Regions from separate parts of the Bacillus sp. C1 genome, predicted to be linked through region 3. Evidence: riboswitches for the same ligand, from Rfam matches in the RefSeq annotation. Region 3 holds a riboswitch; each other region holds the start of a gene.

Region 1 (11,098 bases), on a different contig from region 3:
AACATTCGGAATAATAAAGTTTTGCGAGTTACATGTACGAATTTCACCATTTCCATACTGCTTCGCAATTCTAGCAATTTCAAATAACTCCTCAGAATGTAAACGTCCAACAGGTACATTAAAGCCCACATATGATAAATCACCTTGTTTTTGCTTATGAACACCGTAAAAATAACCTGCATTCCATCCTTTTAAAGCATCTTTTCCTTTATCGTGTAAAGGCTCTGTATATGCTAATAGTTTTTCTTTGAATTTTTCGGGACCCCAATCAGCGACTAAAAATTTCAAACGTGCTAAATGCCGCTTTTCACGATATCCGAAGTCACGGAAAACTGTAGCAATTGCAATTGCTACCGACTTCACTTGTTCAGGAAGAACGAATAAATCTAACTCCTGAGCTAAATACGGACGAGCAGATAATCCCCCGCCCACTCGTAAATGAAAGCCTTCCACTGTTTTCCCATCAATTTCTTTTGTAGCCGGAGTAAAGGCAGCGCAGTTAATTTCAGCATTTGCTGCATTATATACATTAGTACTAATTGACATTTTAAACTTTCGAGGCAAATTCGAAAATTCTTCATTATGTTGGAAGAACTCATATACCTCTTTTACAATTGGTGCTGTATCAAATAATTCATCACCATCAATACCAGCGAGAGGGTTCCCAATAATGTTTCTTGTAATATCACCACAGGCTCCAGCTGTTGATAATCCCACTTTTTCTAAGCGGTTAAAAATGTCTGGTATTTGACCAATTTCAAGCCAATGAAATTGAATCGCCTGTCTTGTAGTAATATCAAGAACATCACGACCATAATCTTCTGCAATAGAAGCTAATACTTCAACTTGTTCATTCGTTAAAATACCAGAAGGAATATTTACACGCATCATGAAATACCCTGCTTCTTTTGGACGCTGTAAATATAAACCTGCCCATTTAAAGGAATCCCACTCTTCTTTCGGAATAGAAGCAAACCCATTTTCAGCATAATACGGAATATCTTTAAAAATCTCTAATCCATCTTTTTCTAATTTCTTTTTTTCTGTAGCATTTAACTTTTCATTGTTTGCCCACACTTTTTCACAACTCATTTTTACTCCCCCTGTATAAAGCTACGTTCTTGTAAGTAACTGATAATTTGCGCTGCACATTGTTCAATTGAATACAAATGTGTTTCTACAACTACTTCTGCCCCTACAGGCTCTTCATATGGCGAATCAATACCGGTAAATTGTTTAATATCGCCTTGTCTTGCTTTTTTATAGAGTCCTTTCGGATCACGCTTCTCACATTCTTCTATTGGGCACTTGACAAACACTTCAATAAATTCATCTTTGTCAAGAATATCTCTTACTTGTTGACGATCCACTCGAAACGGAGAAATAAATGCTGTTAGTACAATACCTCCCTGGTCTACAAATAACTTCGCCACTTCACCAATACGACGAATATTTTCTGTCCGATCACTTTCAGAGAATCCTAAATCTTTATTTAAACCGTGACGAATATTATCGCCATCGAGCACGTAATTCCCAATATTTTTTTCAAACAATTTTCTAGCGACCGCATTAGCTACTGTTGATTTTCCAGAAGCAGATAATCCTGTAAACCAGAGCACAAAACTGTGATGGCCGTTTTTCTTTCGTCTTTCTTCTTTTGAAATAGATGCTGTGTGCCAAGTAATATTTCTATTCATCCTCTTTCTCCCCTTATTTCGTAACAACTTCTTTTTGCAAACCACGAATTAATACTTCTATTACTTCTTTACGACTAAATGTACTTGGCGGAATTTCTCCATTTCGTAGCATTTCTCGTACTTTTGTACCTGATAAAATAACGTGGTCTTCCTTACCATGCGGACACGTTTTCGTAGAAGCCATCGCTTCACATTTTGTACAGTAAAAACTATGTTCAAAAAAGAGCGGTGTAATTCCTAACTCCTCTACTGTAAAATACTTAAAAATTTCTTGCGCTTCGTACGTACCATAATAATTACCTACTCCAGCATGATCCCGTCCAACAATGAAGTGTGTACATCCAAAGTTTTTTCTAACTAGCGCGTGAAATATCGCTTCACGTGGTCCTGCATAACGCATTGCTGCTGGAAAAACACTTAAAAAGACACGGTCACTCGGATAATAATTTTTCAAAAGCACTTCGTAACTTTCCATCCGCACATCAGCTGGAATATCATCTGACTTCGTTTCACCAACAAGCGGATTCAAAAACAAGCCGTCTACAATTTCCAGCGCAGATTTTTGAATATATTCATGTGCACGATGAACAGGATTTCTCGTTTGAAAACCCACCACTGTTTTCCAGTCACGTTTTGCAAATTCAGCACGAGTTTCACTTGGATCTAAATGATAAGAAGCAAACTTATCATTTTTAAAACGCTTCACAAGTGTAATCGTTCCTCCCACATAAACATTGGGCCTGTCATATATTTTTTTTACACCTGGATGAGCGGCATCAGTCGTTTTATAAACAAGCAACGCTTCCTTCCCTTTATCTGGTGTGAAGATATCTTCAATTTGAATCACACCATAGGTAACCCCTTCTTTCACAAGCCTGACCTCTTCACCTATTTGAAATTGCTGCGCCTTTTCTTCTGTGATTGGTAGTGTAATAGGTATACTCCATACATCACCGCTTACTAAACGCATTGTTTCTACTACGGATTGATAGTCCTCTTTCTTTAAAAAACCAGTAAGCGGGCTATATCCCCCTACTGCAAGGAGCTCTAAATCACTTAAAGCGATTTTGTCTAATTCAATTTCTTTTGTAATTCTCTTTATTTCATATGTTTCATCAACACGATTTACTAGTGCTTTGCTCATCTTCCTGATCCCCCTCTTTCCATGCATTTAAAATTCATTCAGTCTTTATTGATAATGAAGACCACATTCCGTTTTTGTCTTGCCAGCCCATCGCCCATCCCTTGAGTCCCCCCCTTCGCCTACAGGAAACGTACACTTTTCACAGCCTATACTTGGATACCCAACATCGTGCAGAGGGTTATAAGGTAAATGATGCTTAAATACGTAACGCCACACTTCTTTCCATGTCCAATGAATGAGCGGACAAATTTTAACAGATCGGAAACGATGATCTTGATTTATAAACTTTGTATGCTTACGAGTTTCAGATTGTTCCCTTCTTAACCCCGAAATCCAAGATTTCCCACCCACTAAAGATTCTTCAAGTGGTAAAATCTTCCTTAATTTACAGCAAAGGTTTGGATTATGCTCCCATAACTTATCCCCATGCTCTTTTACTTGTTCTTCCAATGTGAGCGAAGGTTGTTTTTCGATGATTTGAAGATCAGGAAATTTTTCGCGCACCCGTTTAATTAATTCATATGTTTCTTGGAAATGAACGTTTGTATCTAAAAATACAACTTTCGCAGATGGATTTACTTGGTTTATAAGATGCAGTAAAACCATCCCCTCTACACCAAAGCTACACGCATATACAATTTCATCCTCATAATGTTTATAGGCCCACTCTAATACTTGCAACGCTCCTTTTGTTTCATCTTCTTCCGAAAAAGAAACGACATCATCTTGCCACGTTTCATACGTCAACATGTTTTTTCCCCCTGTAACGCAAAAAGACGGTTTTAACCTAATGAATAGATTAAAACCGCCTCTAGTTTTTCTAGTCAGCGCTTTTTACTTTAAGCGTACCTTTTCACTTTTCTCAAGCTGGATCACTTTTCCATCTTGCACAACAATTGTAATCGAACCATATTTCATATCAGCAAGCATCGTTTGAATCTTCTCCGCTACTTCGTCAAAATGTCCACGTACTCCCACGAACAGCCCCCCTTTTTTATTCATAAAAAAAAATCTTTTCCATTTCGAAAAGACTGTTCGGTAATATATTTTACCTTATCTTTCAAAATGGACACCATTTTGCTGGACTTAGCACCTTGCTTCCTATTAAGCAGGTTGCTGAGCTTCGTAGGGCCAGTTCCCTCCGCTTCTCTTGATAAGCTTTGTATTTGTATTTTATCATAATTCTGATTTTTTTCAATCCTAGTTTTCCGATATATTTTGTTTTTTCTTTTAAAGGAGCTACCTATCTCAAGCAACTCCTCTTTATTGACTATACAAGCTCTTTTATACGTATGCGATCGTTCCCAATTATATTGTCATATGTTTCACGCTCAACAACGACTTGCGATGTTCCATCTTTTGCAAATACTACAGCTGGTCTACGAATACGGTTATAATTATTCGCCATAGAATATCCATATGCTCCTGTACAAGAAATTGCTAACAGATCCCCTGAAGCAACTTGCGGTAACTCTATATCCCAAATAAGCATATCTCCACTCTCACAACACTTTCCAGCAATTGAAACAACTTCTTCAGCCGCCGCTTTCCCTCGGTTCGCTAACGTCGCCTCATAACGCGCTCCATATAGAGCTGGTCTTAAATTATCTGTCATTCCTCCATCAACAGACACATATTTACGAATGCCAGGAATCTCTTTTACAGCTCCTACTGTATAAATTGTTGTGCCTGTATCCCCAACGATACTACGCCCTGGTTCAATCCATATTTCAGGGAGAGGATAATGATTTCTTGTAAATTGTTCTCTCACTGCATCTGTTACAGCGTGCACATATGTCTCAAGTGTAAGTGGTGTATCAGCTTCTGTATAGCGAATACCAAAACCACCACCGACGTTTAACACCGTTACAACATAACCGGTCTGTTCTCGTATCTCTTCTAAAAATTTATGCAATACTTCAATCGCTCGAACAAACCCTGCTGTTTCAAAGATTTGTGATCCAATATGCGAATGAATACCTAACACATTATAATTTGATTTCTCTAGCGCGATTTGAATCGCCTGTCTTGCTTGACCTGTAGAAATTCCAAAACCAAATTTCGAATCATCTTGCCCTGTTGTTATATATTCATGTGTATGAGCTTCTACCCCAGGTGTAACCCGAATTAATATATTTACAATTCTTCCATATTGCTCTGCTAAGTCATGTAATATTTCCATTTCAAAGAAATTATCTACAACAAAGCAGCCAATATTCGCCTGAAGCGCCATTACCATCTCTTCTTTTGTTTTATTATTACCATGAAAATGAATACGTGAGGCAGGAAATCCTGCTTGCAAAGCAGTAAATAGTTCTCCTCCAGAAACAACATCTAATGACATCTTTTCCTCACGAGCTACGCGGCACATCTCCATGCACAAGAACGCTTTACTTGCATAAGCTACTTGGTAAGAGAACCCACTTTCACGAAAAGCACGATGAAACGCGCGGCATTTTTCCCGAATAGAAGCCTCATCGTATACATAAAGTGGTGTCCCATATTGCTTAGCTAACTGCGTTGTGTCGCATCCCCCAATTTCTAAGTGTCCTTGCTCATTGATTCGGCTTGTGCCGTGTAAATACATTTGAATTCCTCCCTTATTTCTCCTAAAACTCATAACCCCAATCTTCTATTCATTGCAGCGCGCCCTTAGTTCCCCTTGATTACTAACCTTCAGCAATTAGGCCTTATCGGCATGAATCACCTAACTTCTTACATTTGAAGGGACGGAATCTTATTTTCCATTCACGCAGGGTAAACAAAAAACGCGCGGAACAATGTTCACACGCGTTTCTTATTAGGAATCATGTATCATGAAAAAATAAACGAGTTGTTATCTTCTCAAATAAGAAACCGCATCAACATCTCCAAATAGCTCTCCATAAAATAAAATCTTATGACAGTACTACATTTATTCAATGTAGTCCCAATATATGAATGACGTGGTCAATCTTATATTTCGGCAATAGTCCCTTTCAATCTATGATCACAGATTCCACTAAATCTCCCATAGTTTACTCTTTCCTATCGCGGCCTCTACCTTTGAGAGTAGATGAGGTAAAACTATTTAATTTTCAAACAGCTTATATTGGTATTAACAATACCAAACGAATAAATTCTTTGTCAAACAATTTTTCACATTATTTTTTACAATTTAATTTCGTATCCTTTGGTAAATGCTTTATCTCTATTTTCTTTACAGTCCATTCTCCTTCATCATTATCAAACGTAATTTTTATTTTTTCAAATGGGGGAAGGACTTTCCCACCTATAGCTTCATATTTTGTTACCTCAATTACAGCTTGAAATAAGTATGTACCACTATACATTTTTTTCAAACTAACAATCTTCGGACATTCATACGGTTTTTGTTTCCCATAATGCTTTTGAATCGCTACATTTATTTGTGGAAACAACACAGAATAAAGGGCATCCTCCAATAAAGGTACATCATACCGCTCCGCGAAAACTGTATAGTTTGAAAATAATAAAAAACCGCTACACATGAAACAAAATAACCTTTTCATCATAACCTCCGTATCAAAATGCGATACGGTTATTGTCACCCAACTCCTCTTTTTCTAACCAATCCTTATGAAAACCATCCACAATTCTACTTTATTTTCGTATAATGGTACACATAGTATAATAATTATAAAAATAAAAGACAGTTCATATATAAGAAGAACACTCTTATATATGACTGTCACGTATAGTAAGAGAGGAGTATATTATGCTACAACATTTGTTTCCAAAATTACGATTTGCACTTGTTGCAGTCGTTTTATTATGGATTAAAACATATATTGTGTACAAGCTAGCCTTCGATATTAAAATTGATAGCTTCTTTGAAGAAATGATACTTTTGTTGAACCCCATTGCTTCGTTGCTTTTATTTTTTGGTCTAGCTTTATTAGCATCTAAATATCGAAATCGAATTATTATTGGCATAAGCTTTTTGCTGTCATTTATTTTATTTGGAAATGCGATGTTTTATGGTTTTTATAATGACTTTGTTACATTCCCTGTGCTATTCCAAACAAATAACATGGCTGATTTAGGAACAAGTATTAAAGAACTATTTACGTACAAGACATTACTTCTATTTGCGGATGCCATTATTCTCATATTTATTTCACGTAAGTTCCCAAGCTTTTGTGATAACACGCCGCTATCTCGCTCTGAAAAGCGAAGCTTTTTTAGTAGTGTAACAGCCTTACTAGCATTGCAAATGATCATTTCTGTCATTCATAAACCGCAGTTATTTTCACACTCTTTCGATCGTCAAACGGTTGTGAAAAATCTAGGCCTATACACATATCACCTATTTGACATTACCCTTCAGTCTAAATCGTCTACAGAGCGTGTATTTGCAAGTGGCGACGGTTTTTCTGAAATTAAAAATTATGTAAATTCAAAAGATACACAAGTTGATAAAAATTTATTCGGGATCGCAAAAGGTAAAAATGTCATTTTAATTTCAATGGAATCAACTCAAAATTTTGTTATCAACAAAAAAATAAATGGAGAAGAAATTACTCCATTTTTAAATCAATTTATAAAAGATAGTTATTACTTCGACAACTTTTATCATCAAACTGGACAAGGAAAAACATCCGATGCTGAATTTATTGTAGAAAATTCATTATATCCATTAGACCGCGGCTCTGTATTCTTTACACATGCAAACAATGAATACACCGCAACCCCTGAACAATTAAAGAAATATGGATATTATTCTGCTGTCTTCCATTCCAATGATAAAACCTTTTGGAATCGAGATGTAATGTATCCAGCACTCGGATACGATCGTTATTTTAACCTAAATGATTATACAGGAACAGAACAAATGTCTGTCGGTTGGGGACTAAAAGATAAGGAGTTCTTTGAACAATCGATCTCTAAACTTAAATCTTTACCACAACCGTTTTATACAAAATTTATTACATTAACCAATCACTTCCCATTTCTGTTAAATCCAGAAGATCGATATATTAATGAATATACTTCTGAAAGTGGTGTACTAAATCGTTATTTCCCAACAGTTCGCTATACAGATGAAGCTCTTAAAGTATTTATTAATCGATTAAAAGAAGATGGGCTATATAATAATTCAATTATTATTATTTATGGCGATCATTACGGTATTTCTGAAAACCATAATGCTGCTCTGGCTCAATTTCTCGGGAAAGAATCCATCACACCTTTTGATTCGATGCAGTTACAACGTGTACCACTTATTATTCACATTCCTGGTCAAGAGGGCAAAATGATTTCCAAAGTATCTGGACAAGTTGATATAAAACCAACACTACTCCATTTACTTGGGATCAAAACGAACCAGTCGATTGAATTTGGTACTGATTTATTCACAAAAAATGAGCAATCACTCCTGGTTATGCGTGATGGTAGTTTCGTAACAAACGATTATGCTTATACAAAAAATATGTGTTACAAAAAAAGTACAGGTGAACCTACTGATTCAGCAAATTGCCGGCCCTATATTGAAAAAGCAAAAACAGAATTGGATTATTCCGATAAACTTATTTATGGAGATTTATTAAGGTTTGATCCTAACAATAAATATAAAACAGGAACAATGATAACTAAATTTGAATAATTTTAGAAAAAACCTCAAATAACACCTTGAGGTTTTTTCTATCTTAACTAAAATGCTTTTCATAAATATAATGACTTTATTATATAAATACCAATTTAAAACCCGATATAAAACCTACCCTTTACACAGGATAGAGTATTCGACTATATATAAAAGCTATCAGATCCTTTTTTAGCCCCATGCTGGATGAAAACAAAGATAAAATGGATGTAAGTCACCTTTTGTTCGTGATAAAAGCAACTTGTATACCAAAACATCAAAATGGATTTATATAGTAGTAATCTCCGTACTTCAACTGAAGGCTCCGCAGAAATAAAAAAGTTAGGAGAAGGATACACTACTTCTGAAAACTGGCCTTACTAAACTACATTACTACATACAGTTTCACATTATGAAATCTTTCACAAAATGGGAATTTTTTCGTACGCGGAAAGAAATTTATGGTATGATAAAATGAGTAAACTTTCATACACTAATTAAGAATTCATTACAGAAAGCAAGGGATCAGATTTTGTATAGAGCAGCAATTCCAAACTTATTTACGCTCGGAAATTTATACAGTGGATTTTTATCAATCGGCTATGCATCTTTAGGGTATTATAAATCAGCTGCTATTTTAGTACTAATCGGGATGATGTTAGATAGTCTTGACGGACGGGTTGCTCGTTTACTACGTGTTGATTCACAAATGGGAAAAGAGCTCGATTCATTAGCAGATGTTGTAACATTTGGGGCTGCACCTGCAGTTTTAATGTACTATACTTCCTTTTCTAATTATGGAATTATTGGACTATACATAGCAGGCTTATTCCCTCTATTTGGAGCATATCGCTTAGCAAGATTCAACGTAACGCCTTCCTCTACTTCTATGAAGTATTTCACTGGCGTTCCTATTACTGCAGCAGGAGGACTTGTTGCCTTCTTAACATTGTTTTCACATACCATTCCAAAAATTGTCCTTATTACTGTATTTGTAACGTTTGCATTTTTAATGGTAAGTCGCATCCGTATCCCAAGTTTAAAAGATGTGCCAATTCCACGATACAGTATCATTGTTACACTATTTTTAATTGGTAGTATTTATACAATGTATAAAACAAGTTTTGGTAACATTTCAGTATTTCTATTCGTTGCTATTTCACTTTATATTTTGTTTATGTTATCTCAATTCCTTAGACAAAGACCATCTCATAAAAAACGGGCAAATAAAGAAAAATAAAAGAAATCCTTCCGATCATTCGGAAGGATTTCTTTTATTTTGTAACTACTATTTTTTGTTTCACAGGCGTTAATGGTTCTTCTCCTTCTAATACCGCTAAAATGTTACGCACTGCCATTTCAGCCATAGCATCCCGCGTTTCAAACGTTGCATTTCCAATATGCGGAGTAAGAACAACATTTTTCAGTCCTTTTAATCTTTCTGTAATTTTCGGTTCAAATTCAAATACATCAAGAGCTGCCCCTTCAATTTCATTCGCCTCTAACGCTTGAGCAAGCGCTAATTCATTCATAATTGGGCCACGCGCTGCATTTATAATGTATGATGTTTTCTTCATCATTTTAAATTGTTCTTCATCAATCATATGGTGAAGATTTGGGTTATACGCACAGTTAATCGTAACAAAGTCTGCTGTTTGTAACAATTCTTCTAACGTTACATACGTTGCTTCTAATTCTACTTCTGCCTCTAGCTTACGATTTGGGCCTGTATAAATAATATTCATTCCAAATGCTTGTGCACGTTTGGCAACTGCTTTTCCAATTTCACCAAGACCGATGATTCCAATTGTTTTCCCATACACTTCTCGTCCGAGGAAAAAGAGCGGTGCCCACCCATTAAATCCTAGTGTACGGCATAATGTATCTCCTTCTGGAACTCGTCTTGCAGCTGCTAAAAGAAGAGCAAATGTTAACTCTGCCGTTGCTTCTGTGGAAACTTTCGGTGTATTTGTAACCGCAATCCCTTTTTCATTCGCATACATGTAATCAATATTATCGTAACCCGCACCATAGTTGGCAATAATTTTTAAATTAGGCGCTGCATCAATGACTTCTTTCGTTACCTTTGTAGAAAGTAAACTTAACAGTGCATCTTTACCTTTAACCTGTGTTGCTAATTCTTCAATACTAATTAATCCTTCTTTGTCATACATTTCTATTTCATGATTTTGTAATAACTGTAATCCGATTTCTGGAATATTTCCTGCTACTAATATTTTTGCCATTACGAAGCACCTCTTCTATTAAAAATAGGAATTCCCTATATTACATTGTAAGAAATCTAACTAAAAAAAGCCAAGAAATTTGATTACAGTTCTAAAAAACAATACTTTTTTTCATAAAGTGAAACTTTAATCAACCCTCACCAATCGGGCCTTTACGGGCAACCTGCCCCCCCTTGCTTCTCTCTGAATCTTGAAAGCGGGGATCTTACTGCCCGCAAATAGCCGAATAAGAAAAAGGGAGATACATATCCCCCTTTTTCTTATTCCTCTTCATTAGATTGTTGTCCAAGCTTTGCATCAATCGTTCCTTCTGCTACCGTATCACTAATTTGTTCTTGTACTACAGAATCGACTTCTTCATTCGCTTTGGAAGTATAACTTTGATTCGTCACTTTCATGCTCTGCTTAT
Region 2 (11,098 bases), on a different contig from region 3:
CGAAAATAAAAGTGCGATATTTCCTTTTGAAAGAACGAGAATAACACCGAAAAAAGAAAGAACCATCGAAAGAATTTGCAGTATGTTTATTTTTTCTTTTAAGAATACAGATGAAAATAATGCAATAGAGATCGCATTTAATGTAGAGATAAGTCCAACATTTGTTGCTGAAGTTTGTTCTAATGCTAAAAATTGAAAAATGTTAAAGAGAGCAACGCCGGTGATTCCCATGAGTAGTAAGGGTAGAATTGCGGCGCGCGGCGGGAGAAGTTTCTTTTCTTTGAACCAAACAATCGGTAAGAGACAAACAATCGCAATCAGCCATCTTAAACTTGTAAGGGTCATCGGGGAAGCATGATCCACAAGTGATTTTCCGACGACAAAGTTTCCGCCCCATAGTAAGCTTGTTAGTAGTAGTAAAAAGACATAGAAATAAGGCATAGTTTAAACTCCTTTGTAAAAGTAAGAATGAATTGTAAATAATTTTAGCATTTTTCTTTGTTATCTAATATATTCTTTTGTATAATGATGAAAATTCAATAGAATGTTTTGTTTAAGATTGTAATTGCGGAATTTTATTTAATTTCACTACGGTTATGATGCATTTTTTCGAAGAATCGTCGGTAAAGAAAAGGGGGATTTTTATGGAGTCATCTGTTATTAAAGTGTTAGATGATTTGGACGTACAAATTTTAGATATTTTACAAAAGAAGTCGCAAGTAAGCAATGCGGAACTTGCGCGCATGGTCAATTTATCACCACCTGCTACGCATGCTAGGGTAAAAAGATTAGAAAGTGAAGGGTTTATTGATAAACAAGTCGCAATTTTAAATCAAGAAAAACTTGGATTTGATTTATTGTGTTTTATTTTCATGAGTACGAATATTCATCAATCTGAAAAACTTGAAGTATTGGAACGAGAACTTGAATCTATGCCTGAAGTGTTAGAGTGTCATTGTTTAACAGGTGAGTACGATTATTTATTAAAAGTTGCGAACCGTGATCGAAAGGAACTGGAGCATTTTATTAGAAAGTTAAATAAGCTAGGGATTACGCGGATTCAAACGAGTTTAGCGCTCCGTGAAATTAAGTATTCTACCGTGTTACCGATACGGGATTCGGAAGAGTAATAAAAAATATTTTTTTAGGTGGGAGAGAGGGTCAATCCGTGCGTAGAAGCGTAGCTCCATGCCAAGTGAAAATAAAAGGAGGAGGAAAATCTCCTCTTTCATTAAATTAATATATGCCCACCTTCAATGTGAAGCGTTGTTCCAGTGACAAATTTATTTTGAATTAAATATAACACGCCGTCTGCAACATCTTTTGCTTGACCAACTCGTTTGACAGGGAGTTTATTTGCTATTTCTTTATAAAATTTGTCCCGTGCTTCGCAGGGCATTTTGCTGCGTGACGGTGTATCAATAATGCCCGGGGAGACAATATTTACTCGAATAGGAGCAAGTTCTAATGCTAATGTTTCTCCAAGGTTAGAGACAGCTGCGTTTACTGCGCCGAGTGTAGCTGAACCAGTCATTGTTTTATAGGCAACTACGCCTGAAAATAAGGTGATGGATCCGTCTTTCGTAATTTTAGGCGCGCCATATTTAGCAGCATAGAATTGTCCCCAAAATTTATTTTCAAATAATTGACGTGCTTTACTTACTTCTGTATGAAGGAAATCCCCTCCGGAAGTTTCAGCTGCTGTAATAACTAAATGGTCAATTATATTTATTTCTTCAAAGAATGATTGAACTTGTTGTTCGTTTGTTATATCAAGTGAGTAAGTTGTTACATTTCCCACTAGTACCTTTTTTGCTTCTTGTAATTTTTCTTCTGATCGACTAGCGATTATAACATGTGCCCCCTGCATTAATGCTAATCGTGCTGTTTCGAAACCAATACCAGAACTTCCGCCAATAATCGCTACTTTTTTTCCTTCTAGCATGTTATATGCCCCCTATTTGTATCATTTATTTTGATTGCCATCATTGTAATCCCAAAAATTTAGTATGGGAAGTAGTGATATTTATTTCATAAAGTTACATTTTTGAAAGTTTTTGTAGTGTAGGGCTGCTAAGTGTACATTTTTATATTTTTTAAAAATTCAGATGAATATCATTTTAAATCATGATAACTTTGGATATGTAGTAAATATTGATATAAAGGAGAATGAGTATATGAATATCAAGGTTGAACAGTTACCAAAGTATCGAGTTGCTTATGTTAGGCAGGTGGGGCCATATGGTCCAAATAATGTCTTGACGATGAAAAAATTAAAAAACTGGGCTAAGGAGAATGACCTGTTTGTAGAAACGTCAATCATACTTGGAATTTCACATGACAACCCAGAAACAACTAATCCTGAGAACTGTCGTTATGATGCTGGCATTGTAATTTCAACAGATTATCAAATTGATGAGGTAGTTAGTGAAGGTGAATTATCCGGGGGGAAATACGCTATTTACATGGTTAAACATGTAGCAGAAGACATTCAAAAAGCATGGACTGATATTTTTTCTGAACTACTAAACTGTGGCTATCAAATTGATAGTAGACCGATGTTTGAAAGGTATGTTAAGGAAAAGGTTGATCGTGATTATTGTGAAATTTGCGTACCGATAAAATAAAGAGGGTAAGGACCATTAGTATGTTATCTGGAAGGTATTTCTCTTTTGAATCTTAAAAATATAATATTATGTATTTAAAATGTTAGTCGTATTTTGAAAAGCCTCACCTATAGTTTTGTACTTAAGGTGGGGCTTTTTGTTAGATTTCCTGTTTGTTTTTTATCTCACTATTTGCGATTACGCTACATTGGTACTCTATAAAGTTAAGCCGAAACGCTTTAATTCAATGAAAATACCTTCTAATTGTTTGCCTTTATCCGTTAATGTGTATTCTACCCGGGGAGGAACTTCAGGGTATACTTTTCTTGTTACAATACCTTGACTTTCTAATTCTTTAAGGCGTAGGGAGAGTGTCTTTGGACTAATTCCATCCATTGATTTTAGTAAGTCGCTAAATCGTAATGTTCCTTCAATAAGAAGATCACGAATAATTAAAAATGTCCATTTTGTTCCAATTACGTCGAGTGTCTTAGCAATCGGACAAGGTATACCGGGTGAACCTTTCGTCAATATAATTGGATCAATCGTATCCATGAAAATAGCCTCCATAAAAATTTTTTTATTAATTTGCTTTATATTATCACAAAGATATCTAAAAGGTAACTATATGAAAAAAATATCACTACTTCCAAAAGGGAATTTACTGCATATACAATAGCATCAAGGATTACAAAACTTTTTTATGAAGGAGGTGACTATTTTGAAAAGAACAAGTCAATCTAGCAAGTCTTGGCGTTCGTTTTGTTTTCTTATCATTTGTCTCGTGGCAATCGGTATTGTAATTACTGCATGTAGTAATCAAAAAACGTCTGCTTCAAAAAGTGAGATTCAATTATTGAAAGGGTCTTTAGAACCGAAAACAATGACAATCGCTCCATCCTTAAGTCAAAAGGAAGCTACATCAATGGTGCATGCTGCTCAGCGTTTCTATACATTTTGGGATACTGGTAATGAGAAGCTTATTCCACAAACAGTTACGGAGAGATTCGTTGATAATACGTTACCGAAAGGGCGCCCACAAGGTCCTGAAGGTTTAGCGTTTGCGGCAAAAAACGTTCGTAAAGCTGTTCCAGATATTCGCTGTAAGATTGAAGATCTACTAGTAGTTGGTGATAAGGTTACAGCTCGTCTATCCTTTACAGGAACGCATAATGGGAAACCAATTAACTTTTTCGCAATTGATATTTTGCGTATTAAGGATGGGAAAATTACGGAAGACTGGCATTTAGAAGACAACCTTACTCTTATGCAGCAGCTTGGAGTAGTAGCTGAAAATTAAATGATTGTATTCAATAAAAATAAAGGGGCCGAATAAGATGAAAAACATACTAATCATAAATGGTCATCAAAAATATAGTGCAGAAGGAGGGAAATTAAATGCAACGTTAGTTGATCGCATGGTCAATTTACTTAGTGAAAAGAATCATGTGAAAACTACAATTATTCAAGACGGATACAATGTTAAGGAAGAACAACAAAAGTTTTTATGGGCAGATGTTATTATTTATCAAACACCAATCTATTGGTTTAGTATTCCGGGGTTATTTAAAACGTATATGGATGAAGTGTATGAATACGGTCTCTTTTTTAAAGGAGGAGAGCAATACGGGGCAGGAGGATTATTGACGGAGAAACAATATATGTTTTCTACAACGTGGAATGCACCAAAAGAAGCATTTCAGAATCACGCACAATTTTTTGAAGGTGAGAGCTTAGAAGATACAATCAGTCATTTGCACCGAGTACAGAAATTTATTGGCATGAGTCCTTTGAAAAGTTTTGCATGCTATGACGTCGTTAAAAATCCTAAGATTGATACGTTCTTAGCAGAACTTGATATGCATGTAAAAGAAGTAGTGAAGCTTTCTTAAATTTTGAAAATAAATAACTCTTAAAAGGCCAACCTTAGTATGTACAGAAAATAAGGTTGACCTTTTACGTCAGTTTTCATAGTTCTTTAGTTGAGTCCATAACTTCAAAAAGTCTGTCCAGCCAAAGGAATAAATGGTTACGTTTTTTAAAGAAGGTGGATAGGTCCTCTTTTTTTACAAAACGTCTTTTTGAAATAGGTTATTTCCAGCACTTGGATTTGTTAAAAGATCTTTCAGCTCACCTACTTCAGACAGAGCGACAAGGATATAACCGCTAATTAATACAATGAGTCCAATGACCCGTAACGTTTGTAAGCTAATTTCTCTTTTATTTTCCTCAGAGTGGTTTGGGGGCGTTGAAGTTTGAGTGTTGTTCATAGTCAGGCTCCCATCTTTTATATATGTGGTCAAACATTTTGTAACTGATGGATGATTCATACGATCAAGAAAATTTTAGTCATTTTCACTATATGAGAAATGCCTAAAAAAGTGATTAGAAATTAGCGGGAGTGTATTGGATAAAGTGGTGAATAAAATTTTATCAATGATCTTTCAAATATATCGACTAGCTAACAAAAAACAGGAGCCCTCTAGCTCCTGTTTTGTACATGTAATAGGGAATTTCATTTTAAAAAGAAGAAATTCGTTTTTTTGTTTTTGGTACAATGATAAATTTAATAAAAAGCATACTGATTAAGGCGATAAAAACAGCATGAAAAAGCGACTGTACACTCATAAGTAAGATGACTACAAATATGGTTAACTGAACGATTGTTAGTGAAAATATAAGAGTAAGAAATTGATTCATCCGTGTAGCGTGCGAGATAGGATATAATGCTACAATAGTATTTCCCGAAAAATATTTCCATAACGTACGAAGTTGCATAGAGGTCATATATAAGAGACAACAAGTGATAGCGCCTTTTGCATATATGTTTGGTACGAAATATAAAATGAAAGAACCGATGATGGTCAATCTCATATATATGCCAAAATAATCATTTGCACGTAAAAATGATAAAGTGTTCAAATATAAAAAAGTAGATTGTTTTTTATGTAATATCTGTTCTAACCAACTTGTTAACCATCTTCTTTGTTTTACTTGTTTTTTGAGCTGTGGGACATCGGTGAAAAAGTTTGCAAATTGGTAAAAGCGCATGTCCATTTTTTCTTCTTGTTCAATGATATATTCCCAGCCGATTCGTTTTGTTGGTTGTTTCATTGTATAAATAAGTAGAAAGACTGGAAGTAAGAAACCGGCACCTAGTAATATAACTGATACAGATTGAAAGAGCATGTACAAAATACATGCATTGCAAGTGATGCGAATGATAAACCAAATTTGTCCATTATATTGATCGCGCCATATCCAGTGTATGTATATATTCCAGGCTTTAATAAGCATTAAAATAAAAAATATAGTACATAAAAAAGGTATCGTTATTTGTAATGATTGCATTGCTAATGGAACAATGATTAGAAAAGTAAATAGCAATGGAAATAGCTGCATGACATAATTATATAGAAGAGATTGTTTGAAATAAGATGTTAATTTTTCTTCAAGCGCCAGTAAATAGACGGCGTCAGGCTTTTGGATAAACGTACGGATTGGGCATCTCGTTATTATGATTGTAAGCACAGTTATAATGAGTAATAACGAGATTTCTTTAGAAGGAGATGTTTTAAGCAACTCCGCATAATAATATGCGCCTACACATGAGATAAAGATGAAGCTGTATAGTAAACCGCTAATCATACGCGTAAAATACATGATGACGTTTTGAAAATGTTTTTGAAAACGAGTGCTCCATAATGTTTCAATTGACATATTTTTCACCTCTCGCTTCTATTATACAGGTTTAAAAATAAAAACGAGCAAATTGCTTATGCAACTTGCTCGTTTTTATTTCGTTTTTTATCAAGGTTCATTAATGGGTAGAACGCAAAACCGATTGCGAATAAACCAATTCCAAGCAGGAATGTTTTAATATCTGAAGCCCCAGTTTTAATCACCCATAGTGCATAACAAAGCGCTATGACTGCGATAATACCATCTATAATTCGTGAACCCATTTCGTTTTTATATGTTTCACCAGTTGCGACTAGTTTTAACTGGAAGATTGGTGAGACGAGATAAGGGATTAAGTAAGCTAAAGTTGAGACTGTAATAACGAATGTATAGGCTTCAGCAATTGTCCCTGATAGTGTTGAGAACAAGAAGACTTGCGACATAATATTCGTCAGTCTTAGTGAATAAATCGGACTTCCTTTTTTGTTTGTTTTTGCAAAGAAGGAAGGAAAGAATCCTTCTTTTGCTGCTTGATACGGTACTTCTGAGCTTAATAAAATCCAGCCTAAAATAGAACCAAAAAGGGAAGTAAGCGCAAGTAAGGCCATTAATTTCCCGCCGCCGTGACCCATTGCAGCATTTAGTGCATCCGCTAATGGACGTTCAGAAGCTTGCAATGTATCAATGTGAAGAACACCCATTGTTAAAATTGTAATTCCTAAATAAATAGAAATAGTTACCAATAATCCAGCTACAGTTGCGTGTTTTACCGTTTTTGGAGATTTAGCACGGTTTGATAAAAGGACAGCTGACTCAATCCCGATAAAGGCCCATAATGTTGTAAGGGCAGCTAGATTCACTTGTGACAGTAGTCCGTGTGAAGCGCCTTCTTTATCAATGATTGGCGTGTACCATTGGCCAAGTTTTGAAGCTTGAAATGCGAATAAAGTAACAATAATAAATAGAAGGAATCCAGTTACTTTCGTTGTTGTTGCTAAGAAGTTTAATTTCCCAGCTCCGTTTACACCGTTTGTTAAGATGATATGTGTTCCCCATAGTAAGAAAGAACAAATCGAGAATGTAATCAGTTTTCCAACTTCTACATCGAAAGAGCCGATTGCAAATAGGACACGTGTATCTTTCATAATTGGGAAAAAGAGTGATAAATAACCTGCAAACGATGTAATAATGGCAACGTTACTTGCCCAGTTTGCAACCCAGTAGCCCCATACCATGCTAAATCCGGCCATTTTTTTCGTTTTTGGTGATGAAAATAAAGCATATGCATGACTTTGTGGTCCTGTCGTTAAATCAGGACGACGAATTGCTAAATTACCGAAAACAAGAGCTAGCATTAAAACACCAAACCCTGTTGTTAACCAAGCTAATGTAACACCGAGCGGGCTTGCTGTTTGTGCTAACGTACTTGGCACCATAAAAATACCAGCGCCAACCATGTTACCGACAACAAAAGCTGTTAGTACCCAAAAGCCCCATTTTTTTTGTTGCATAAAAAATACCTCCAAAGTTAGTATAACCAAGTCAAGCGAGGAGATATGTATGTCTTCCGGAAAGGGAAGAAAGGTAAGTCTCATACAAAACAAAAAAAGCACGTGTCATTGTCGTAACGTGCTTTCTATCTTATAGGAAACCCACGACATACCTCTCGATAGCTCTCCACAAACAAGTTGTTTGTGACAGTTCTGCACTTATTAAATAGCAGACCCAGCAAGAATGCACAGTGGGACACTTCTCACTTCGGCAACCATTCCTTTCTCATTCATTCATCGATGCCACTACATCTCCTGAAATGATACTCTTAATGACTGCAACCTCTACCTCACCGAGATACGAATGAGGATTTATATATTCAATTCACATCATCAAGGGTAACAAATGAATTTTTATACGTCAATGGATATAGTAATAATCAGATTATAGGGAATACTTTGTGAAATTAATGAGGTAGAATAATGAAACAGTATGAAGGAACGGAGGTACAATATGACTTTCATTTGTTTGGAAGGCGCAAGTGGCATTGGTAAAACGACAACGTGCCTAAAGATTGCAGAATTATACAATGCTTATGTGATTCCAGAAGTAAATTTCTTATTTCAGCGCCCTAATCCTGAACCGGAAAATTGGTATCTCGAAAGGCAAGTTGAAAGGTGGCAAATCGCACAAGAAAAACGAAAATTGTATGATATCGTTCTATTTGATGGAGATATTTTTCAGCCCATTTGGTATAACTGGATTTATGAGGGGGAGTTTCCACAAACTTTACCGTTTTTGAAAGAGTTTTATGTAAATCAAATGAAACAAAAACATATAGGATTTCCGGATAGGTACATTCATCTTTCTACAAGCGCAACCGAATTAAGAAAAAGGAAAGAAAATGATACTACCCGAAGACGAAGTAACTTTGAAAAACATCTAAGTCTTATAGAACCGCAAAAACAGTATTTTCAACATATGAATGTTGTTGCGCCTGAGGTTGTTCATTTTATAGATGCGGTTAGTATTAAAGAAAATGTAGAAAGTATTTTTGAGATTTTGTCTAACTTGAATGATGAGAAACAACGTCGTTATGATGTACCTTTATTGGGGCATGTAACGGATTGGGTAATAAATAGTAGCCCTAAAACATATGAGGTAAGTGAAGGAAAGAATATATATTCAACTTGATTTTTTAACACATACATGTACCTATTTTATTTTCAAGCATTTACGTCGTGGCAATGAAAATAAAAGGAAATCTCCACTCGCTTTCTTCTTTTGTTTTTACTTGGCATGGGGTCAAAAAAGGCACTGACCGCTCCTATCCACGGCCGGACGCTCTCTTCCCACCTAAAAAGAATGGTTTATATAAAAAGAAGCTGATCTACAATCTGAGATCAGCTTCTAACATATTACATTAAGTTTAATACAGTTACTTTTTCACGTGTCATAGATTCAAGGCTCTTACGAATACCTTGTGCTCCCATACCAGAACCTTTCACACCGATGAATGGGAAGTGGTCAGGGCCACGCTCTGTGCGTCCATTAATTTGAACAGAACCAGTATCGATTTTGTTTGCAATTGCAAATGCTTTGTTAATGTCTTTTGTGAAGACACTTGCTTGTAAACCGAAATCTGATTTGTTTGCAATTTCAATTGCTTCTTCATCAGAAGAAACACGGATGATTGGGAGAATTGGACCGAATGGCTCTTCCCAAGCAACTTTCATTTCTTCCGTTACATTGTCAATTAATGTTGGATAGATTAAGTTGCGCTCGCGTTTGTTACCAATTACGATTGTTGCACCTTTTTCTACTGCATCATCAACTAACCCTTGAACGAAATCAGCAGATTTATCGTCGATTAATGGGACGATTGTGCTGTCTTCTTCTGGAGAACCAACAGATAATGCAGCTACTTGATCTTTTAGTAAGCTAACGAGCTTGTCTGCTACATTCTCATGTACAAGTACGCGCTTGATTGCAGTACAACGTTGACCAGAATATGAGAACGCACCGCTTACGATATGTTTTGCAGCTTCTTCTAGGTCAGCATCTTCGCGTACAATACCAGGATCTTTTCCGCCAAGTTCTAATACAAGCGGAATCATCGCTGCTTTTTTCGCTAAATGAGCACCTGTATTTGTACCACCTGTGAACGATACCATATTTACACCAGCATGTTCTACTAAGTAGTCACCGATAACAGAACCGCGTCCAGTTGCTACGTTTACAAGTCCTTTTGGAAGACCTGCTTTATGAAGTGCTTCTACCATTTTAATACCGCTAATTGCGCCTTGTGTTGCTGGTTTAAAGATAACAGCGTTCCCCATAATAAGAGCTGGTGCAAGTTTTGCAGCAGATAAATTTACAGGGTAATTAAATGGTGCGATTGCTAAAACTACGCCACGTGGTGCACGTTGAATAATTGCAAGTTTAGATTTAGATCCACCAGGGAAGCTATCACCCATCATGCTTTCTCCGTGCATATGAAGAGCTTCATCTACAGTGTAACGAATAAGATCTGCTGTACGAACAACTTCTTTTTTTGCATCTTTATAACCTTTACCGACTTCTTTCATGATGATATCGGCAATTTCATCTTGCATATTTACGAGCTCATCAGCCCATTTATATAAATATTTTGCACGATCTTGAAGCGAAGCCTCAGCCCATTCTTTTTGAGCTTGTTGTGCTGAAGCGATTGCTTCGTCAACTTCCGCGCGAGTAATCGCTTGTACTTTTCCAATTACTTCGTGTAAATATGGAGATGGAATATCGATTGTTTCTCCAGAAGAGCTTTCTCTCCATTCTCCATTTAAATAAAATTTGTACGTATTGCTAGTTGTCATGATTAATCCTCCTAAAAATAGCAACTTGTAAGAGTGAGTATATGGTGATTGTAGGGTGTTTGATAATATTTTTCAAATAAAATGTTTATGGAAACGATTTCTTATGTAATTTTTATTTTGTATGCCTTTTCTTACAGTATTTTTCCTTAATTGTTCATGAAATGAAAAAGGATTTATATTATGCTGAAAAATTGTATTGCACTTCTTTCATTTTTTGTGATTATTGATTATTTTATTCTAAGGTGAAAAAATAATTGACAGAAAACTCTTTTAAGTTATAAAATAAAAAATGGAAAATAAATGAAGGAGGTGTGCGTAATGATTGTAATGGTAAATATGACTGGTGTAGCTGCATTACAAGGTGGAAAATATTCATATCATTACGCAAACCGTACGGAAAGATAGTGCTTTTTGTTTTTTAAAAGCGTACGTTGCGTATATCGTGACGTACGCTTTTATGCG
Region 3 (11,098 bases):
TAAATGAAAATGACAAATTGAAAAATTTAATCGATGAAAAGTAAACGTAAAGTAACCCCAAAATACAATACATGTTGATTTTGGGGTTATTTTTTGTTTACTTCCCTTTTTCTACCCACTGCATCTAGACGGTAAAGTGGTCATCCTTCTAACTTAAAATCAGAAGGATAACGTTTCTTTGACATAGAAAAATTCTTCTTAAGATAAAACAGATTTTTTAATCTGTCTACCTTAAGAAGAATTTTTCTATTTTAGGACAGCCCCTTCTTCACATTAACTCACTTTTTTCAAACTGAAAGCTGGCTTTTTTACCGCTCCTTTTTTCACAACATATAAACCGATAAATATAACAAGTCCGCCAAGTAATTGCATCATATTGATTCTTTCTCCAATTGTTACAGCCGCAACAATAACTGCAAACAATGGTACAAGATACATATAGACCATTACTTTTGTTGATCCCATTTTACTAATACCAACATACCACATTGCTAGTCCAAAGACTGTCGCAAATAAAATCGAATAACCTAATGACCCCCAGCTTAATGTATCTGTTGGCCACGTTAATGTATTTGTGTTACATAAACAATATATTACAAGTGGCACAATGCCAATGAATGTAGACCAAGCTGTCACTCGCATTGCTGAATATTTTGTAATAAGCGGCTGCGCAAGAATCGGATACCAGCCCCAAGCAATCGACGCGACTAATCCAATTACGTTTCCAAGCCAAGCATACTCATATGTAGATTGATTCGTCTGCCCAGTTAACAATACAAGTGCTGCCCCGCTAAATGATAATAAAGAACCGATTTGAATTTTCATCGAAAAACGCTCTTGTTTGTGTAATACTGCTAAAATCCCGGTGAAGATAGGTGACATTGCGATTAATAAAGATGCATTTGTTGCTGAAGTGTATTTTACAGATAACATAAATAATGTTTGATACAGCGCTGTGCCAACTATTCCAACGGCTAATAACCTCAGCCAATCTTTTCTCTCAATACGTAACGACCGTTCCATAAAAAATGTAATCACTAATAATACCGGAGATGCAATTAAAAATCGTAAGCTATTAAATTGAATGGATGACATGTACGCCACTCCATATTTTCCGATTGTGTAATTCGCTCCCCATACTAAAGCAACTGATATTAGGAGCCATTCCATTTGCCATCGTTTCATCCGAATCTCCCCTTTCACTACTTTAGCATAGTAAAATTGGCTGGATGCTACACCGTCCAATTGGCTGTTTTTTCACCCAGCCAATTTGTTATAATAAGACTAGATAAAGAATAAGGGGACGTTATACATGGAATGGAAGTTAGATACTGACAGTAAGATTCCAATTTATCAACAAGTTGTTGATTTTATTGAAAGGCGCATTATGTATGGAGAGCTTCCTCCTGGTAGTTTTCTCCCTTCGGAACGAAAATTAGCGATCCAACTGAATGTGAACCGGAGTACAATTACAACCGCTTATAATGAACTGCGTGCTATGGGAATTGTGGACAGCACAACTGGAAGAGGCACACGTGTGAGCACACATATGTGGGGCGTTTCTCCTACATTAACGCCAAACTGGAGGGGATTCGTAGAAGGCGGTACTTTTTTACCGAATTTACCACTGCTTCGCCATATTCGCGAACAAGTACAGCAAAATAAAGATATCATTGATTTCGCAAATGGAGAACTTGGCTGTAATCTATTTCCACATGAGCAGTTGCAAAATATTTTACATAAGCAACCTTTAACGCAATCACTTAGCTATGATCATCCACAAGGCTATCTACCATTAAGACAAGCGGCAGCGCAATATATGAAAGATTACTTAAAGATTGAAGCGACCGAACAGTCGATTATGATTACTTCTGGGGCACAACAAGCACTTCATCTTATCGTTCAATGTTTATTAAATCCCGGTGATGCAGTTGCTTTTGAAAGCCCATCACATTGTTATTCATTACCTCTCTTTCAATCAGCAGGGATTCGGATTTTTCCATTGCCTGTTGATGAACATGGAATCAACCCAGAGGACGTACAAGAGCTATATCGGAAGCACCGAATTAAAATGATTTTTTTAAATCCAAATTTCCAAAACCCAACAGGTACAATGCTTCATCCGAATCGGAGAAAAAAATTGTTATCACTCTGTGCAGACTTACGCATTCCAATCGTTGAAGATGATCCATCCAGTTTACTAACACTAAAAAACAGGCAGCCTTGTCCAACTTTGAAGTCCATTGATGAGAACGGAACTGTCATCTATGTTCATTCGTTATCCAAAATGATTGCGCCCGGGATTCGAATCGGTTGGCTTGTCGCCCCGCAGTCAGTAATAGAAAGGTTGTCAGATGCACGGCACCAAATGGAATTAGGAATGAGCATATTCCCTCAGTGGCTCATGCAACAATTTTTTGAAACTGTCCCTTTTGATGTGCATATGAAACAATTACGAACTCAATTAGCCCACAAAAGAAATACACTTGTCGATGCTTTAAACTCCTATCTTCAAGATGAAATTTCTTTTTCAAACCCAAATGGTGGAATTTACATATGGGGAAAATTAAAAGACCCTATTAACGAAAAACAGCTGATTATGCAAAGTTTAAAACAACAAGTAGCCTTTATGCCTGGCAGTATTTTCGGAGCAAAAGATGGTTATATTCGTTTATCATATGGGAAAGTAGATATGAATCAAATTGAGGAAGGGATTTCTCGTTTACACGCTGCTCTTAAGGTTTGTGAAAGATAAAGTAAGACATGAACCAGTGGGGATTTTTCCTCCTCACTGATTATTAGCTCCCACCAGTCGTTTTTTGCTTTTTGCTAGTTGCTCTCCCTCTTGACTGAAGCAAAGCCTTTAAACATTCATTTACAATAAAGAGGATTCTTATTTATATTGCAGAATTCTAAATTGAAAGTGGTTCATTACTTTAGATGAATCAAGGTTATACACTAGATTTATATTATTCAATAATATAAAAAGAATAAACAGAAAGGGGATTGAGATGCAAAAGGGAACAAGGTTATTTTCGCTTCTTTCCTTAATCTTTTTATTATATGTTTGTCAACAAAGTGAACTAGAAGAACCAAAAAGTGAAGATGCAAAAGTGATGGACATTGTTGTAAATTCGGTGAATGAAAAAGACTTTCTTAGTGCTTCCATGGAGGACACAACAAGAATCGTATATCTAGAAATAGCTGATACTGTAAATGTACGTCAGTTAAAAAAAGAGATTAATACTCAGTTCAAGAACCAAGACATTAAACCGTATACGATTAACGTTAGTCAAAGAAATATGGACATCGTAAAAATAGAGAACAGATGGAGCAATATTTACAGTTATATCTATGAGGAATTGTTCCAGAAAAAAGGATACAAAGATTTTGGAATGCGAGCTTATATAGAATTGGACCAACCTATTCCGTTTGTTATATATACTCCTATAAATAATACTGATTCAAAAGCTAAAGAATTCGGGAAGAAGATTGAAAAAGAAATTGATGCTTTACTTACAACAAAGCAAGCACAAAAATGGATTGAAAATGATTTGTATACAATTGAAGTGTATAGCCAGGATAAGCAGAAAATTAACTAACAAATTTACGAACAGAATGCTTGCGTATAAATAAGTCTGTACTTAATCAAAAAGACTGGATATGAGTCCAGTCTTTTTGATTTTATTGCCCCCATATTTTCTTAAAATTCTTCGTATATACAAGAGCAAGTACAGCTTGTGCAATGATAAATAGTGATCCAGTTATTGTTTTTATATTATGATCCAACGCTCCTATTACTCCAAGGGTTACGCCAATTATGATGAAGAATATACTTAGAGGCGGTGTGATTTTCATTAAGATCCTAAAGTTTTTATTCATACAATAACCTCCTAATTTCCCAGAAAATTCTATGTATAAAATAATTATACGATACATTTAAAAATAAATATATACATACACGGTAATATTCACTTTTAAATGTTATATTTTAATTTGAAATTTTTAGGATTATCCGTTTTATAAAAAATAGATACCCACTTTCCCTTTTCAAACATCCATCTATTTTTTGCATATGTCCAAACTTTCCTTGTAGCAATTACTTTTTCTCCGTTTTTCAAGGTGAATTGAATTGTTACTTTTATTCTTCTCCTATAATTTCCTTGTGTGAACTCATTGCCGAAAACATACCTTGAAAATGCAACTTCAAGAATTTCTGCATTTGTTTCTTCCCACAAAGAAACTCACCCCTTTTGTAAATGACTCTTTATTTTAGAAGCGCTTTTTACACCGTCTCAAATACATAAATCTATTTTTTGAACCCTCGATACTTAGCTGTAGTCAATTCTTGAATATATGCATCAAGTTCCGGCATGTCAACTTCTTTCGCTAACTGTATCGCGAGTTCAATATCATATGGAACGCGAACAAGTTGAATGGAAAAACTCGCTGCTTCTTTTTGGCCGTATACCCCTTCAAAAATCAAATAGGAAGCTTGTGTAATCTCAAGCGGATTCCCTACACTCCCAGCATTACATAATGTTTTCCCCCTAAAACTTTGCACATATGCTTGGTGAACATCTCCATAACAAACGACATCTGGCTTTCTTTCACCTTCTATATTTTCTGTAAGATTACTATTTTCAAACATGCTTATGCGTTCTTCTCTTGAAGCATACGGCTGAATTCTTTCGTATAAGCTTCGAGGTGATGCATGAAACATTCTAATGAGTTTTCCGCTCATGATAAACTCAATTGAAAATGGTAACCCTCTTAAATAATCCGCATGGTCTTCTGTCAGCTGACTTTGATGCCACTTCAGCGTCTCAAATTCGGTCGGTTTTGTGATAAAATCATCCCAGTTTCCCATTACAACATGCTCACATTCTTTCCGAATCCGCTCAATTACATCACTAGACTGTGGCCCTTTTCCTACTAAATCACCTAAACAAATAATCTGTTCTATCCCTCTTGATTTTATATCTTCAAGAACTGCCTCTAGCGCAGGCATATTACCATGAATATCTGAAATAACTGCTATTTTATCCATATGGGCACCTCCTATTATTCTATATTTATTATATCTTTATTAAAAGATTTATACCAACTTGGGATATAAGACGTAAAATCATTATGTTCTTCTGCAATCCTTCTTAACCTCATTTTCATTCCATCTAGCAAATTAGGTGTGATTCGATTTGCCCATACAATATCCGCCGGAAAAATCATCGCCGCATACAATGCATATAATTTCCAAAAGTGAAGGGATGGTTCCCCGCCGCAATACCCGTGAACTTGTCCAACTGCAAATGGTATACTTATATCAACTGTAAACAAAGACATTTTGTAAAAGTCATGGATCGGATCTCCGAAATCAAATCTCGCAAAGTCAATGACAGCTCGAAATTCTTTCCGATGAATCATAATATTCGCTGGATGAAAATCATCATGTAAAAATACGATCGGACGACCGCGCAATAAATGTTTATGATTTTCCGCAAAGTTTAACACCGACTTTAGATTGATAAAATCAGTCTTATATTCTTCTAATGCTTGCAAGTATCTCTCGTATTTATTCCACCGATACGTTTCCCAAGACTCTTCTACATTATTTTTCTTTACGGTATGAATTGTCTTTAATACTTCTCCCGCCCTTTTGCCCGCTAAATATTGCTCTTTTTCAGTCAATGTACGAAGTATATCTTCCCCATCTTCTCCTTCAATCCATTCAAACACTTGTACACATCGATTTAAGTTAATCATATTTACAAAATGAAGTAGTTTGGGAATTGGTATTCCGAATGATTGAAAACGACTCATATATTCATATTCTTCACGCTTACGTTCACTCGTTGAAATATCGCATACTTTTATAAAATAATGCTGATCATTTTCGAGCTCAATTTTATATTTTTCATCAAATGAAAAACCTTTTGGGATAGCAGTACATTTTACAATGCGAGGCCAATTTAACTGTTTTTCTAATGCTCTTAATACATCTTTCATATAGATTCCCCCGGTTAATATATGTACGTACTACCTAACACTTGTTTTTCACTCTTCTGCTTATTCACTCCTTGCAGTTCAATCGCAAAAGGATATTCCCCATACTTCACTAACTGTTCCTGGACAAAACCTTCACCGATTGGTTCGCAAAATTGGATGTTTACATTTTTAAGTAATATCCTTTGACAACGTGCATTCCATTCCTTATGAACTTCGGAATGGCTTACTTGTACTTCAAGAATCTCCTTCCATCTCTCTACAATTTCTCGCACATTTTTCACAGCGTAATATATGTTCTGTATTTCTTTTGTATTGTTACTGTGCGGGGCAATGACGCCTACGTTTTGTAAATCTAACCTTCTATTCTCATCAGATTCTTCCCACTGTATAAAGAAAGGAAATTTCGGATTTTCTCTTTCTTGTTCCACAAATAACATTTTCCATTCTATAAGGTGTCCATCATTTCTCATCCGCTTTCCTTCGAGTGGCCCTTTTACTTGCAATCCTTTTTCCACAAGCTTTACAGCTAGCTCTTCGATATGATCCGTGCGAAGAGCAATTTGAAGGATTCCTTCTCCCTTCTGCAATTTCTCTACAGTTTCTCGAACGAGTGGATTATCCGCTTGTATTGCTTTTTCTTCATGTTGCACTGCTAAAAATTCAATATACGATAAATCAAAATAACATAAGCTATTCCACGTTCCCCAGTTTGTATGCTCGCCACCTTGCACAGTGTGGAATCCAAGTTCCTCCATTTGTTTTTCTGCTTCTTTCGGTGTGCACTTGGCAGCATGAACGATATGATCAAATGCTAACATGATTTTCCCCTCCTCTTATTTTCATCTCTCTATTATATAATTATTCTTTCATTTCATTCAATTTTAAAAATTATTAAAAACCTAGTTGATTTATATGATTAATATGCATTATAATAATAAAAAATTGAAATTAAGCTGATTGGAAAAACCAAAGGCTCTTTTCTCACACGAGAAAAGAGCCTTTTTCATTTATTATTACAGGGGGATTTTATATGCAGAAATTAATTATCTTTGCTATTATTGGTTTTTTTGCTCAACTGATTGATGGAGCACTTGGAATGGCGTACGGCGTAACGTCCACTTCATTATTATTAATGTTTGGCATTGCACCTGCCGTCGCTTCCGCATCTGTTCATTTAGCTGAAGTTGTTACGACTGCAGCGTCTGGCGTATCTCATATTCGTTTTGGGAATGTTGATAAATATACCGTTTCAAGACTGACATTGCCCGGTGCGATCGGTGCATTTGTTGGTGCTTGTTTTTTAAGCAACTTACCTGGAGATGTAATTAAGCCGTACATTTCACTCTTTTTGTTCACTTTAGGTGTCTACATTTTATTGCGATTTATTATTCAAAAACAGATTATTAAATCTAATAAGCGTATGTCTAGTAAGCAACTTATACCACTTGGGTTGTTTGCTGGGTTTGTTGATTCAACTGGCGGAGGCGGCTGGGGACCAATTACAACACCAGTACTACTTGCACGAGGAAATGAAGCACGAAAAGTCATTGGCTCCGTTGATACAAGTGAATTTCCAGTATCTTTAGCTGCAACAATCGGCTTTTTCATTTCATTAGGCTGGGAACAAGTAAGCTGGTTTTGGGTATTTGCGCTTATGCTCGGCGGTATTATTGCAGCCCCAATCGCTGCATGGCTAGTGCGAATTGTGCCTTCGCATTTACTTGGTGTACTCGTTGGTGGACTCATTATTTTTACAAATATCCGTACCCTACTTACATCATTTAAAGTGGATCCAACAATTATTAACCTTTCCTATATTGCGGTAGGCCTTGTCGTTATTATTGCACTTTTCATTTCAGTTCGGAATCATGCCGAATCGGCAAAACAAAATGTTGGATATACCACTGGACAAAAGCAAATTTTGCCATAAAGTGAAATGTTAATCAATGGCGGTTTTCTTCATCCCCCACTGATTATTAGCCCTCACGAATCGGGCTTTTACGGGCATCACTGAATTTTGAGGTAGGAGTCTTACTACCCGCAAATAGCGGGATAAAACAAAAATAGTTGTGAAATAGCCAGGTAAGCAAATGTATCATTTGCTTACCTTTTTTAGTTTGTTTAGCACTCTTTACTTTGCTTATAAATAATGTCGAATTTATTTTTCTGAATTTTCTTTTAATTTTAGAGGAATTTCCATATCTTTTTGCGAAACATTTGTATAACAATTTTTTCTTCATTTTTTTACATAGAAAGTAGGTTCGGGCGGAGTTTTGAAAACGTTTCCTATACAATAACCGATTGGTTTTGATATTTTCCTACAAAAATTCCTTGCAATATTTTCAGAAACTAATTACAATTGCCATATATTAAAAATCATAGCAATGAATAAATCCTCATCAATCCGATGAGGTAGAGGTTGCGGCTTTTATTAGTAGGACGGCTGAGACACAGAGAATGTCAATGATTCCGTTTGAAAGGAAATGCTGCCGAAGTTTGTGTTTCTTCTCTGGAAATATAGACTGGGGCTGTCTTCGAATAGGAACAGAACTGTCACGTTTACAAAATACCGTGTAAATGTGGGGTGCTATCTTAACGGAAGGGTATGATGGGGTGGTTATTTGTGAAACATTCCGCCAAATTCCTTTGGCGGTTTTTTGTACTTTTCTCCCCGTTCCTTCCTAATCTTACAAGAAAAGGAGTGTTGAACATGAATAGCATAGCTGATCAAGCTACCTCTACAAAACAATCTACACAAGGACAAGGTGAATTAAAACGCGGATTAAAATCTCGTCACCTTACGATGATTTCTCTCGGCGGTACAATTGGTACCGGACTCTTTCTTGCTAGCGGTGGTGTCATTCATACAGCAGGGCCTGGCGGAGCTCTCCTCGCATATGCGGCAATCGGAATTATGGTTTACTTTTTAATGACAAGCTTAGCAGAACTTGCAGCTTACATGCCTGTCGCTGGATCTTTTAGCACATATGCAACAAAATTTGTTGATCCGTCACTTGGATTTGCACTCGGCTGGAATTATTGGTATAACTGGGCAATTACGATTGCCGCTGAACTTGCAGCCGTAACATTAATTATGAAGTTTTGGTTCCCAAATAGCCCCTCTTTAATTTGGAGTGGTCTTTGTTTAATCATTATGTTTCTTTTAAATTACTTATCTGTTAAAGGGTTTGGTGAAGCAGAATATTGGTTCGCACTTATTAAAGTAGTTACTGTTATTATCTTTTTAATCGTTGGATTTATGATGATTTTTGGCATTATGGGCGGTGAACCTGTTGGCTTTAAAAACTTCACTGTTGCGGATGCACCATTTAACGGTGGCATCATGGCAATTATCGGTGTATTTATGGCTGCTGGTTTCTCGTTCCAAGGAACTGAATTATTAGGTGTAGCTGCTGGTGAAACTGCCGATCCAGAGCGCAGTATTCCAAAAGCAATTCGATCCATCTTTTGGCGTATTCTATTATTCTACATCTTTGCGATTCTTGTTATCGGTCTATTGATCCCTTATACAACCGAAAGTCTTGCCGCAAGTGACGTAACAGTAAGTCCATTTACGCTTGTCTTTGAAAAAGCAGGTGTTGCATTTGCCGCTTCTGTCATGAACGCCGTTATTCTAACTGCCGTTTTATCTGCTGGTAACTCAGGCATGTACGCCTCAACTCGTATGCTTTGGGATTTAGCAAGACAAGGAAAAGCACCAAAATTTTTAGGTAAGTTAAATAGCCGCGGCGTACCTGTTAATGCATTAATCGCCACTTCCGTAGTTGGCTGCGCCGCTTTCCTAGCTTCCCTATTTGGCGACGGTGCTATATATATTTGGTTATTAAATGCCTCTGGAATGTCTGGGTTTATTGCATGGGTCGGAATTGCAATTAGTCATTATCGCTTCCGAAAAGCTTATATCGCACAAGGGAAAGATTTAAATGATTTACCGTATAAAGCAAAATGGTTCCCATTTGGTCCAATCTTTGCATTTTCACTTTGCGTAATTGTTATTCTTGGACAAAACTATGGTGCATTTATGGGCGAATCTATCGACTGGAACGGTGTACTCGTTTCTTATATTGGTTTACCACTGTTCCTTGCGCTTTGGTTAGGATATAAATTTACAAAGAAAACAAAAGTCATTCCTCTTGATAAATGTGAACTTTAAATGATACGGGTCAGCAAACACAACGATGTTTGCTGACTTTTTTGTTTATAGTTCACATTCAAAGGATATATCCCTTTTATGTCGAATGGTGTACTACATGTAAGAAATTAAATATAAAGAAGGTGCGACATGTTTATAAATGCTCAAATTGAAACAGAAAGACTACATATACGTCCGTATAGGATCCACGATGCATCTGCCCTATACGAATTACAAAAACAGCCTGAAGTAAATGTCTATATTCCAGAACCGATTTATTCTCTTCAAGAAATTGAAGATATTATTTACTGGAGCATCGACATGAATAAAATAAACTCTGTAAATCATATTGCTAAATTTAACCTTGCTATTATAGAAAAGTCTCCTCAAAAATTAATCGGCTATTGCGGATTAGGACCATCGGACTTTGAACCAACTTCAACTGAACTATATTATGCACTCTCTCCTGATACATGGGGAAAAGGTTATGCCACCGAAGCGACATCTGCTCTTTTGCAATATGCGTTCTCAGTAATTGGGCTAGAAAGGATCATCGCTTCTGTCTTCCCAGAAAACAAAAAATCTATTCATGTATTAGACAAGCTTGGATTTCAATTTAAAGAAACTGTGCAAAACTTAGAGGAATCTCTCCAAGAGTATGAAGGTATGCTGTACTTTCAGATTACAAAGGAGTTATTTTTACAAAAGGCGGGATTAAAATGAACATTACCCTTGAAGCTGCTTCTACAGAGCAAATAGAAATATTAAAAAATTTCTATGCTCTATATTTACATGATTTATCCGAATTCTCCCCTACCCTTCATCCAAATGAAAATGGATTTTTTGAATTTGATGCTTTTGAACTTATTTGTAAACGTGAAGAGCTTTCGCCTTACTTCATTGTATATGAAGAAAAATATGTCGGGTTTCTACTATTCG

What was found. Region 3 has a riboswitch for lysine ahead of ACX5JI_RS19265 (amino acid permease). Riboswitches for the same ligand answer to the same signal wherever they lie in the genome.
Region 1: another riboswitch for lysine. It lies ahead of lysA (diaminopimelate decarboxylase); the one in region 3 lies ahead of ACX5JI_RS19265 (amino acid permease).
Region 2: another riboswitch for lysine. It lies ahead of ACX5JI_RS07095 (amino acid permease); the one in region 3 lies ahead of ACX5JI_RS19265 (amino acid permease).

What each region holds. Positions count from the first base shown of each region.
Region 1 covers NZ_JBTMZT010000002.1:826,230-837,327, reverse strand. The annotation lists gene ACX5JI_RS10810 (nitrite/sulfite reductase) at 1-1,092, opposite strand, end outside; gene cysC (adenylyl-sulfate kinase) at 1,095-1,697, opposite strand; gene sat (sulfate adenylyltransferase) at 1,711-2,841, opposite strand; gene ACX5JI_RS10795 (phosphoadenylyl-sulfate reductase) at 2,887-3,591, opposite strand; gene ACX5JI_RS10790 (YezD family protein) at 3,676-3,819, opposite strand; SAM riboswitch class I at 3,892-4,001, opposite strand; gene lysA (diaminopimelate decarboxylase) at 4,112-5,428, opposite strand; lysine riboswitch at 5,709-5,891, opposite strand; gene ACX5JI_RS10780 (DUF3888 domain-containing protein) at 5,985-6,371, opposite strand; gene ACX5JI_RS10775 (LTA synthase family protein) at 6,578-8,464, shown strand; gene pssA (CDP-diacylglycerol--serine O-phosphatidyltransferase) at 8,976-9,683, shown strand; gene ACX5JI_RS10765 (NAD(P)-dependent oxidoreductase) at 9,718-10,689, opposite strand; gene ACX5JI_RS10760 (DUF4025 domain-containing protein) at 10,950-11,098, opposite strand, start outside.
Region 2 covers NZ_JBTMZT010000002.1:76,743-87,840, forward strand. The annotation lists gene ACX5JI_RS07050 (DMT family transporter) at 1-441, opposite strand, end outside; gene ACX5JI_RS07055 (Lrp/AsnC family transcriptional regulator) at 645-1,130, shown strand; gene ACX5JI_RS07060 (SDR family oxidoreductase) at 1,232-1,945, opposite strand; gene ACX5JI_RS07065 (AraC family transcriptional regulator) at 2,178-2,627, shown strand; gene ACX5JI_RS07070 (winged helix-turn-helix transcriptional regulator) at 2,823-3,161, opposite strand; gene ACX5JI_RS07075 (ester cyclase) at 3,379-3,906, shown strand; gene ACX5JI_RS07080 (NAD(P)H-dependent oxidoreductase) at 3,944-4,498, shown strand; gene ACX5JI_RS07085 (hypothetical protein) at 4,673-4,876, opposite strand; gene ACX5JI_RS07090 (ABC transporter permease) at 5,127-6,326, opposite strand; gene ACX5JI_RS07095 (amino acid permease) at 6,383-7,798, opposite strand; lysine riboswitch at 7,950-8,133, opposite strand; gene ACX5JI_RS07100 (AAA family ATPase) at 8,292-8,972, shown strand; gene ACX5JI_RS07105 (NADP-dependent glyceraldehyde-3-phosphate dehydrogenase) at 9,197-10,636, opposite strand.
Region 3 covers NZ_JBTMZT010000008.1:53,359-64,456, reverse strand. The annotation lists gene ACX5JI_RS19315 (DUF4822 domain-containing protein) at 1-7, shown strand, start outside; gene ACX5JI_RS19310 (DMT family transporter) at 274-1,185, opposite strand; gene pdxR (MocR-like pyridoxine biosynthesis transcription factor PdxR) at 1,313-2,755, shown strand; gene ACX5JI_RS19300 (DUF4030 domain-containing protein) at 3,012-3,602, shown strand; gene ACX5JI_RS19295 (hypothetical protein) at 3,685-3,882, opposite strand; gene ACX5JI_RS19290 (hypothetical protein) at 3,978-4,238, opposite strand; gene ACX5JI_RS19285 (metallophosphoesterase family protein) at 4,310-5,050, opposite strand; gene ACX5JI_RS19280 (aminoglycoside phosphotransferase family protein) at 5,065-6,006, opposite strand; gene ACX5JI_RS19275 (VOC family protein) at 6,021-6,824, opposite strand; gene ACX5JI_RS19270 (sulfite exporter TauE/SafE family protein) at 7,037-7,936, shown strand; lysine riboswitch at 8,412-8,604, shown strand; gene ACX5JI_RS19265 (amino acid permease) at 8,717-10,180, shown strand; gene ACX5JI_RS19260 (GNAT family N-acetyltransferase) at 10,310-10,882, shown strand; gene ACX5JI_RS19255 (GNAT family N-acetyltransferase) at 10,879-11,098, shown strand, end outside.